3 regions of the Streptomyces sp. NPDC002884 genome follow, and region 1 is predicted to be linked to each of the others. Evidence: riboswitches for the same ligand, from Rfam matches in the RefSeq annotation. Region 1 holds a riboswitch; each other region holds the start of a gene.
What was found. A riboswitch is a leader RNA that binds a small molecule or an ion and turns the genes downstream of it on or off. The one in region 1 is predicted to bind cyclic di-AMP.
Positions count from the first base shown of each region.

Region 1 (3,266 bases):
CAGGCGCACAAGGGGAGTTGGCAGAACAGGACAGGACATGAACGTCGTCCGGTTCGCGTCGAACCCGGGGGCCCCGGGATCCGTATTCTCTGATCATGGCCGCACCCACCGCATATGCCGCGCGCACCGCGTACTCCCTCATCGCCACCGATCTGGACGGAACGCTGCTCCGCGGCGACGACACCTTCTCCGACCGGTCGCTCGACGCGCTCGCGCGGGTGGCGGCCGCCGGCGCACGTCACCTGGTGGTGACGGGGCGGCCCGCGCCCCGGGTGCGCCCACTGCTCGACCGGCTGCACAGCAGGGGGCTCGCGGTGTGCGGGCAGGGCGCGCAGTTGTACGACGCCGGCGCGGACCGTCTGCTGTGGTCGGTCACCCTGGACCGGGAGCTGGCCGAGACGGCGCTCGGCAAGATCGAGGCGGAGGTCGGGCAGCTGTACGCGGCCGTCGACCAGGACGGTGTCGACGGGCTGACGCTCATCGAACCGGGTTACCGGATGCCGCACCCGACGCTGCCCGCCCTGCGCGTCGGCCGGCGCGACGACCTGTGGTGCGAGCCGATCAGCAAGGTGCTGCTGCGCCATCCCACGCTGTCCGACGACGAGTTGGCGTCGACGGCCCGCACGGTGGTCGGGTCGCTGGCCACGGTCACCATGTCCGGGCCGGGCACGGTCGAGCTCCAGCCCTGCGGGATCACCAAGGCGACGGGTCTGGCCCTGGCCGCCGAGCACCTGGGGATGCGGCCCGAGGACACCATCGCGTTCGGGGACATGCCCAACGACATCCCGATGTTCGACTGGGCGGCTCGCGGTGTCGCCATGGCCAACGCCCATCCGGAACTCAAGGCGGTGGCCGACGAGGTGACGACGTCGAACGAGGACGACGGCGTGGCCGTCGTCCTCGAACAACTGTTTCCGTAACCGGCTACCGGCTACCGGCTACCGGTCGCCGGTAGCGGCTGCCGGTCACCGGCACCGGCACCGGCGCCGGTGATCATCGGCGACACCGGCCGGGCGGGACGGTCAGTACGCGCCGAACACGTTGTCGATCGAGCCGTAGCGCGCGGCCGCGTAGTTGCAGGCGGCGGTGATGTTCGCGACCGGGTCGTACGAGTCCCACGACGTGCCGTTGACGTGGTAGGAGCGGAAGGTCGGGTCGATGACCTGGAGCAGCCCCTTGGACGGGATGCCCGCGGCCGCGTTGGAGTCCCAGAGGTTGATGGCGTTGGGGTTGCCGGAGGACTCGCGGATGACGTTGCGGTAGATGCCGTTGTACGTCCCCGGGATGCCGTGCTGCCCCATGACCTGCAGGGAGGCACGGATCCAGCCGTCGAGGTTGTTGGCGTAGCCGAGGCTGGTGGCCGTGGAGACGGCCGGAGTCGCGGCGGAGGCGGTGGTCGCCCCGAGCACGGGGAGAGCGAGCACGGCCACGCCGGTGGCGGCGACGGCGAGCGTGCGGACGAGACGGTTGCGGCGCGGCTGAGCGGCAGCGGGCATGACGAATTTCCTCTCCGGCGCCTGCGAGGTGAGCTGTCGGGTTCGGGCGGGAGCTGCCCGGTCGCGTCCTGACGGTCGCGACTTGACCCCAAGCCGTACCGGCCTGTCCGAAATGTCTCGTATATCCAAGACATCCGGAAAATCCGTTTCGGCGACTTACCTGGTTCCCCCGCTCCTGCCGAGCGGTATCGATGGGTGTTCGGGCGGCGGCAGGATTCGGCGTTCCACCCGACAGGCCGGGAACGTATGCGAGAGCACATGTCCGAAACAAGTACCGGATTCACAGATCACCCCTATTGACCTTGGTCTGTGGCCTATGGGGTGCTTGATCCTTTGTGGGTGCAAACCTTCAACTTGCTTGCGGGGTGCGGAGAATCGGTGAACGGCGAGGTCGGACCGGATCTTGCCGGGGGGTGAGCCAAGTCACCAGCATTCACAAGAGCGGCGAATCGGGCATTAGCCCCAACTCATTGTTAAAGGACCGGCAATGGACCGGGGAGGGGAATCGCCCGCCGTCGCGTCCCCCGTTCCGGGGGGAAGGGCGAAGGGAATGCGTGATCGTCGTCACGTGGAGAGGGGGCGGACGGGCCCGCCGGTCCGACGGGAACCCCGGTCCGGGACATGAATCCCCGCTTCCCGGAAACTCTCTCCATGTCCGCTCATATGAGCTGATCGAAAACATATCGGGCGTGATCCGATAGTGCCTGGCCTGCGGGGCACCTCCCGGGCGAGTCCATTCGAGCCCGCGGGACGTGGGGGCTATCGGTGATCGAAACGTGACCGGATACGCTGACTTGAGTGATGGCAGAGACCTATCGACAAACCGCGTAATCGCCAGTAGACACCAGCAGACAGGAGACCCCTCGTGACCGTCGTCGGGCCGTTCGGGCTGAGCGTGCGGGACCAGGCTCTGGAAGCCGATGTCCAGGCCGGATTGGCGGCTGTCGAGGAAGGCTTGCTCGAGGCCACCAAGAGTGAGGTCCCGTTCATCACGGAGGCCGCCCAGCACCTCGTACGCGCGGGCGGGAAGCGGTTCCGGCCGCTGCTCGTGGTGCTCGCGTCGCAGTTCGGGGACCCGTACGCGCCGGGTGTCGTGCCGTCGGCCGTCGTGGTCGAGCTGACCCACCTGGCCACGCTGTACCACGACGACGTGATGGACGAGGCGGCCGTGCGGCGCGGGGTGTCCAGCGCCAACACCCGCTGGGGGAACTCCGTCGCCGTCCTCACGGGCGACTTCCTCTTCGCTCGCGCCTCCCACATCCTGGCCGACCTCGGGCCGGAGGCGGTGCGGGTCCAGGCGGAGGCGTTCGAGCGGCTGGTCACGGGCCAGATCCTGGAGACCGCGGGTCCGACGGACGGGCGGGACCCGGTCGACCACTACCTCGACGTGCTCGGCGGCAAGACGGGCTCGCTGGTGGCGGTGGCCTGCCGGTTCGGGGCGATGATGTCCGGCGCCGACGAGACGGTCGTCGACGTGCTCACGCAGTACGGCGAGCGGCTCGGCGTCGCCTTCCAGCTCGCGGACGACGTCCTGGACATCGCCTCCGACTCGCACGAGTCGGGCAAGACGCCGGGCACGGACCTGCGCGAGGGCGTTCCCACGCTGCCCGTGCTGCGGCTGCGGGAGCGGGCGGCGCGGCTGTCGCTGCCCGAGGACATCGCCCTGTGCGAGCTGCTGGACTCCGACCTGACCGACGACGCCCGGCACACCGAGGCCCTGGAAGCGCTCAGGGCCCACCCGGCGCTGGAGCAGGCCCGCCGGGACACCGT
Region 1 is NZ_JBEOVB010000004.1:60,419-63,684, forward strand. Features, by position in the region: gene ABT070_RS10310 (HAD family hydrolase) at 96-920, shown strand; gene ABT070_RS10315 (transglycosylase SLT domain-containing protein) at 1,023-1,496, opposite strand; cyclic di-AMP (ydaO/yuaA leader) riboswitch at 1,500-1,728, opposite strand; gene ABT070_RS10320 (polyprenyl synthetase family protein) at 2,362-3,266, shown strand, end outside.

Region 2 (3,266 bases), on a different contig from region 1:
GGCGAGCGAGACGCCGAGGATGGCGTTGGCGCCGAGCGAGCCCTTGTTGTCGGTGGCGTCCAGGTCGAACATGGCCTGGTCGATCAGGCGCTGCTCGGTGGCGTCGTAGCCGACGAGCTCCGGGCCGATCTGCTCGATGACGGCGAGGACGGCCTTCTCGACACCCTTGCCGAGGTAGCGGTTGGGGTCACCGTCGCGGAGCTCGATGGCCTCGAAGGCACCGGTGGAGGCGCCGGACGGAACGGCGGCACGACCCGTGCTGCCGTCGTCGAGGCCGACCTCGACCTCGACCGTGGGGTTGCCTCGGGAGTCCAGGATTTCCCGGGCTACGACGACGTCGATGGACGGCACGAGCATCTCCTTCTTGGGATGTGACGCTGGTTGTGCGGGGCCCAGGGACCGTGACGATCCCTTGCTGAGCCTTGCGACTAGAGCCTAACCGCCCCGGAGCCGTCGGCAGCCGACCGACCGTCCCGTGGACAGGGAGACCGTACCTATTGTTTCCGCCCGGAACAAAGGGGGTGGCCGAGAAAGGCCGACAGGAAGTGACGAACGGGCAAAGAGAAACCCCGCTCCGGTGCGTACGGGGGAACACGCACCGGAGCGGGGAGCCCGTGGGGACGGGGGGTGACCCTCACGAGGTCTCTTCAGTGTGCCGACCTCGGATGTGAGGGCGCTGTGGCTTCTCTGGGGGCCAGGTGTCACTTCGGGCGCAGCGTCACTTCGGACGCCGCGTCACCGCGCGCCCAGCGTCACTTCAGGTGCAGCTGCTGGCCCGGGTAGATGAGGTCCGCGTCGACGACGATGTCCTTGTTCAGCTCGAACAGCTTCGCCCAGCCGCCCTTGACCTTGTGCTTCTCGGCGATGGAGCTGAGGGTGTCGCCCTTGACGACCTTGTACTCGCCGTCGCCCTTCTTGACCTTCTTGCCGGTCGGGGTGGTGACCGTCTTGGAGGCGGCCGGGCGGTCGGTCGAGCGGGAGGCGCTCTGCTCCTCGGTCGAGCGGCTGGTGGTGCTGCCGCTGTCCGACGAGCCGGAGGAGCCGGACGAGCTGGACGAGCCGGAGCCCGCGGCGCTGCCGCCGTTGTAGGCGGCGCCGGACAGGCCGGTGCCGCAGACCGGCCAGGCGCCCTTGCCCTGGCCCGCGAGGACCTTCTCGCCGATGGCTATCTGCTGGGTCTTGGAGGCCTGGTCGGCCTGCGAGGCGTAGGCGGTGCCGCCGTACGCGGCCCAGGTGGAGGCGGAGAACTGGAGGCCGCCGTAGTAGCCGTTGCCGGTGTTGATGGACCAGTTGCCACCGGACTCGCACTGGGCGACCGCGTCCCACTCGGAGGCGGTGGCGGCGGAGGCGTTGCCGGCCGCCATCAGCGGGGCGGCGATGGCGACGCCGGTGACACCGGCGAGCGTGGCGACACGGGTGACCTTGGAGGGACGGCGGTGCTTGCCCTTACCGGAAAACAGCATGGTGGATCCCCTCACCGACGCCTGCGAGGTGAGCTGTCGGGTTCGGGCCGTGTGAGTTGCCCGGCCACTTCCTCGTCCGCCGGAGCGCTGCTCCGTGGGAGGTGTGGCTTCACCCCGAGCCGTTCCGGTCAACCGACCGGCGCGGCACTTACCTTGGGTCCCCCGCTCCTGCCTACGGCGCTTGCGCGACGACTGTTCCCGGGTCGTCGCTGGCAGGATTCGGCGTTGCGACGGCCGGGGCTCGGGTTGCCGAGCGGCCTCGACCGTAGACACGCGATCGGCGGAATTTCAAAGACGATCAGGGCTTCTGAGACTCATCCCACACTTTCACCAAATCGGACATTCGGCGCGAAGCGTGACGTGAACTCCCGCTGTTTTTCTTGGGCTTTGCGCCCTATTGGACCCCTGTGTCGAGGGTCTGACCGGCGGCGATGTTGCTCGGGTCGACGCCGATGAGGTCCCTGTTCTCGGCGTAGAGGGCGCGCCATCCGCCGTCGAGGCCAAGGGAGTCGGCGATGGACGCGAGGGAGTCGCCCTCCTGGACCACATAGGTGGCCGCGGCGTGCCGGCCGGCGGAGGCGGTGGTGGTGCCGCCCACGCCGGTGTCGGTCGCGCTCTTGGTCGCCGGCTCGTCGGCGGTGGCGCCACGGTGGCGGCCGGAGCCGAGGGAGCTGGTGTCGACGAGGCTCCAAGAACCCTCGTCCTGGCCTGAATTGTCTGAGTCGTCCGCTTCCGGGGTCGCCGTGGGCGAGTCGTCGCCCGTCGACCCGCTCCGGCCGCCGGAACCGCCGGACGTGCCGGAGTCGTCCGTGGCGGCGGAGGAAGAGGACGAAGGGGAGGAAGCGGACGCCGAGGGCGAACCGGAGGAATCGGCGGACGAGTCGGACGATCCGGTCGAGGAGTCGTCACTCGTCGAGGAGCCCGAGGATCCGGACAACCCCCTGGACAGGTCGGACAATCCGGAAGACCCAGATGAGTCGGACGAGTCGGACGAGTCGTCCGCCACGCCGGTGTCCACGTTCAGCGCGCCGTTCTCCTGGGTGAGCCCGGAGGTCAGCCCGCAGGTGCCCCACGCGCCGATCCCGTCGGCCGCGAGCACCTTCTGTGCCACGGCGATCTGCTGGCTGCGGCTGGCCAGGTCGGCGCTCGTCGCGTAGTCGAGGCCGCCGTACGCCTCCCAGTCCTTCTGGGTGAGGTTCAGGCCGCCGTACTCGCCGTCACCGTCGTCGGCGCTCCACGAGGCGCCGGTCTCGCACTGCGCCACCTTGTCCCACACCGTGCCGTCGGCCGCGCTCGCGCCGGAGGCGGCGAGCAGCGGGATGGCGATGGCGGAGCCCGTCACTCCGGCCGCGACAAGGAGGGCCGGGGCCTGGCGGGGGCGACGGTGACGACCGTTCCCGGAGAGCATGCGAGGGGCCTTTCTCTGGACAGCACTGACCGGCGCGGCGGTGAGACCGATGCTCCGCGCTGACGAGTGAACGTATCGGCAGACGATCACTTGTCACAAGTTAATGCCGCGCAGATCACGTGAAGATCACAGACTTGAGTGTTGGTCACCTTTGCTCCGCCGAACGGTCACACTCCGGCTGACATCCGGTCAGACATGGACCGCTTATGAGCCGGAATGCACCGGAGTGAACTCGACCGGCAGCGTACGCAGTCCGCGCATGATGAGCCCACCGCGCCACCTCAACTCGGCCGGATCCACGGCCAGTCGGAGATCGGGCAGCCGGGTGAGAAGGGTGGCCAGCGCGGTCTGGCCCTCCAGCCGGGCCAGCGGGGCGCCCAGGCAGTAGTGGATGC
Region 2 is NZ_JBEOVB010000021.1:40,554-43,819, reverse strand. Features, by position in the region: gene eno (phosphopyruvate hydratase) at 1-357, opposite strand, end outside; gene ABT070_RS31495 (transglycosylase family protein) at 753-1,463, opposite strand; cyclic di-AMP (ydaO/yuaA leader) riboswitch at 1,467-1,653, opposite strand; gene ABT070_RS31490 (LysM peptidoglycan-binding domain-containing protein) at 1,858-2,871, opposite strand; gene ABT070_RS31485 (cytochrome P450 family protein) at 3,076-3,266, opposite strand, start outside.
Region 2: linked by a shared signal. The riboswitch ahead of ABT070_RS31495 (transglycosylase family protein) and the one ahead of ABT070_RS10315 (transglycosylase SLT domain-containing protein) in region 1 are both predicted to bind cyclic di-AMP.

Region 3 (3,266 bases), on a different contig from region 1:
ACATTTTTTACAGATGCCGTCAGACGCAGAAGGAGGGGGCTCCGATGAACCGACCGTCCGCCCGCCATGTACTGCCCGAGTTCACCGAGCGCACGAGCTTCGGGCACCGGACCGTCGACCCGTACTCGAAGCTGCTGGAGGAGCGGATCGTCTTCCTGGGGACGCCGATCGACGACATCTCGGCGAACGACGTGACGGCCATGTTCATGTACCTCGAGCACAAGGACCCGGACCGGGACATCGCGCTGTACATCAACTCCCCCGGCGGCTCCTTCAGCGCGATGACGGCCCTCTACGACACCATCCGCTTCGTCACCTGCGACGTCGGGACGACCTGCCTGGGCCGGGCGGATTCGACCGCCGCGGTGCTGCTCGCCGCGGGCACGCCGGGCAAGCGGTACGCACTGCCGGGCGCGCGGATGACGATCCGCCAGCCGTCCCCGCCCGAGCCCTTCGAGGGACGGGCCAGCGACCTGGCCGTACGGGCCGAGGAGCTGGCACGCACCCGCGCGGGCCTGGAGGAGATGCTCGTACGGCACACCGGACGGACGCCGGAGCAGGTGGCCGCGGACATCGAGCGGGACAGGTTCCTCACCGCCCAGGAGGCCGTGGAGTACGGCCTGGTGGACGGGATCGTCCCCGGCCGCAGGGCCTCGGCCGGCGCGTCCGGCGGGAGGTGAGCCGCCGATGGTGCCCGAGCTGCCGCCGCTGCCCGCACTGACCCGCGCGGAGGCCGAGCTGATCGACGGTTACCTCGACGTGGTCGACATGCTCGGCCGGATCAACCCGGCCCACCACGGCGACACCTACCGCGGACTGCGCGCCGCCCAGGCGCTGGTGACCAAGGCGGCCGCGCTGCGCGACGCGCTGACGCTGATGCACCAGCGGGGCGAGAGCGAGCTGCACGCGCCGACGCTCGCGCGGGCGCTGCGCGTCCTGGACGGAGAGCGCCGCACCGCGCGTGTCACGCTGCCCCCGCTCTCCGACAGTTGACCCGAGTGGCCCACCTCCGGTCCGGACCGCTCACGCCCGGGACGTGACGACCGGACCGGAGTCGAAACGGCCCAGAAGAGGTACCCCCGTTCAGCGGAGCGTCTACTGCTCCCCCGGACCCTCCGAGGTTGCGCAAAAGGGCGCTCTTCGGGCGGAACAGCGGACTCCACCGCTGGTGGGAGGCCTTGAGGCGCCTTGACACCTGATCCCCCATCAGGGTGTCCACCCGAACGGGTGAGTGGTGAGTAACCCCACAAATCCCCGGTTCCGTTGGGATTTTCGGACATCGGTGAGCCAAGATCCCTGACTGACGACAAGCCCCCGCCACAAGCGGCGGGGCGGTCCGGGCGGACGCCGAGTCCTGCCGCCGCACGGATGACCGGTCGACAGGAGTGCATCGGCAGGAGTGGAGGACCCAAGCACGACGGGTCGCCGGAACGGTCACGCCATGACCGGGCCGAGCAGCCCTTGGGGTGAAGCCGCAGCAGCGGCCGGGCAACTTCGCCAGCCCGAATCCGACAGGTCATCCTTCACAGGCGGCTGACGAAGGGTTGCGCATGACTGCGCTCAATCGTGTCCCGTCGCTCATGGCCCGGGCCGGTACGGCCTCGGCTTTCGCCATCGCCGCCGTGGGCGGCTCCGTCGTGGTCCCGGGGCTCGCCCCCGACGCCGCGGCCGCCACACCGGCGACGAAGGCGCTCCAGATCGCGGCCTCGAAGAAGGGTGCCCCGTACAAGTACGGCGCCACCGGACCGAAGAGGTTCGACTGCTCGGGGCTCACGCTGTACTCGTTCAAGAAGGCGGGCAAGAGCCTGCCCCGCACGGCGGCCCAGCAGTACAACAAGACGAAGCACATCTCGTCGTCCAGCCGCAAGGCGGGCGACCTCGTGTTCTTCCACTCGGGCTCGAACGTGTACCACGTCGGGATCTACGCGGGTAAGGGCAAGATCTGGCACTCGCCGAAGACCGGCGACGTGGTGAAGCTCCAGAAGATCTGGACCAAGAGCGTCTGGTACGGGCGGGTCCGCTAGGGCCTGCCAGGGTCACGGGCTGGTTTTCCCGGGGCGGTGGGGGCGTCCTGACGCGCCTTCAACGCCCCGGGAGCTCACCCTCCGCCGGGGCCGTCAGAGCTCCGGCCACCGGCTCCGTCGCCGGGACGGCCCACGGGAGCTCGACGGTGACCGTCTTGCCGCCCTCCCGGGTGGGCCGCACTCTCAGCCTGCCGCCGCACTCCGCGGTGAGCCAGCGAATGATCACCATGCCTCGGCCGTTGTCCTGCTGGACGGCGGCCGGCAGTCGTTTGGGGAAGCGCGGGTGGCTGTCGGTGACCCCGACGCGCAGGTGTTCGTCACGGTCGAGGACCAGGTCCACCGTGAAGGTGGGTGACTGCCCGAAGGTGTGCTGTACGGCGTTGGTGGCGAGTTCCGAGACGATGAGCCGGATGGCGTCGGCCGCCTCCGTGTCCGCCGGAAGACCCCATTCCCCCAGGACGTCGGCCACGAAGCCGCGGGCCGTGGACACCGAGGCGGGATCGCTCGGCAGAGTGACGGATGCTTCCAGGTGATCTGCCATGGCGACGTCGTCCCTTTCCCACGGGACCGGGAGCCCGACACGGTGCGGATGGTTCGAGTACGGTCCCGGACTGGTGCTTCTTCGCCAGACTGCCATTACCGCGCCGGTCACGGGTGGGATCCACCAAGATATGCATATATCTGTCGCCCAATGCGGTGAACTCTGCGACGGCAGAGCGTATTTGGTCGGCCCGATAGGAGTAAGGAGGGACCCATGCAGCACGGTCCCGCGGTGCGTCGCCGAAAGCTGGGCGCCGAACTGCGCAATCTGCGCGCCCAGGCGGGGCTCACCAGTGGTGAGGCGGCCCGGCTCGTGGGCTGGCACCAGTCCAAGGTGAGCCGCATCGAGACCGGTATCAGTGGATCGAAACCGGCCGATGTGCGGTTACTCCTCGACGCCTACGGTGTCGAGGATCCGCAACTGCGGGAGCTGATGCTGGCGTTGGCGAGCGACGGCGGAAGTGGCGGCCGGGACCACTGGTGGCACGCCTACCGCGGGGTGCTGCCGCCCACCTACCGGGACTTCATCAGCCTGGAGTCGCAGGCGAGCGCGATGCGCACCCTGGAGACGACGGTGGTGCCGGGACTGCTGCAGACGCCCGAGTACGCACGCGCGGTGACCAGGGCGGCCGTGGAGGGGGGCGACGAGGACCAGCTCGACACCCTGGTGGAGGTACGGCTGGCCCGCCAGGACGTGCTGCG
Region 3 is NZ_JBEOVB010000002.1:96,846-100,111, reverse strand. Features, by position in the region: gene ABT070_RS04870 (ATP-dependent Clp protease proteolytic subunit) at 45-680, shown strand; gene ABT070_RS04865 (hypothetical protein) at 688-993, shown strand; cyclic di-AMP (ydaO/yuaA leader) riboswitch at 1,377-1,547, shown strand; gene ABT070_RS04860 (C40 family peptidase) at 1,551-2,024, shown strand; gene ABT070_RS04855 (ATP-binding protein) at 2,083-2,565, opposite strand; gene ABT070_RS04850 (helix-turn-helix domain-containing protein) at 2,779-3,266, shown strand, end outside.
Region 3: linked by a shared signal. The riboswitch ahead of ABT070_RS04860 (C40 family peptidase) and the one ahead of ABT070_RS10315 (transglycosylase SLT domain-containing protein) in region 1 are both predicted to bind cyclic di-AMP.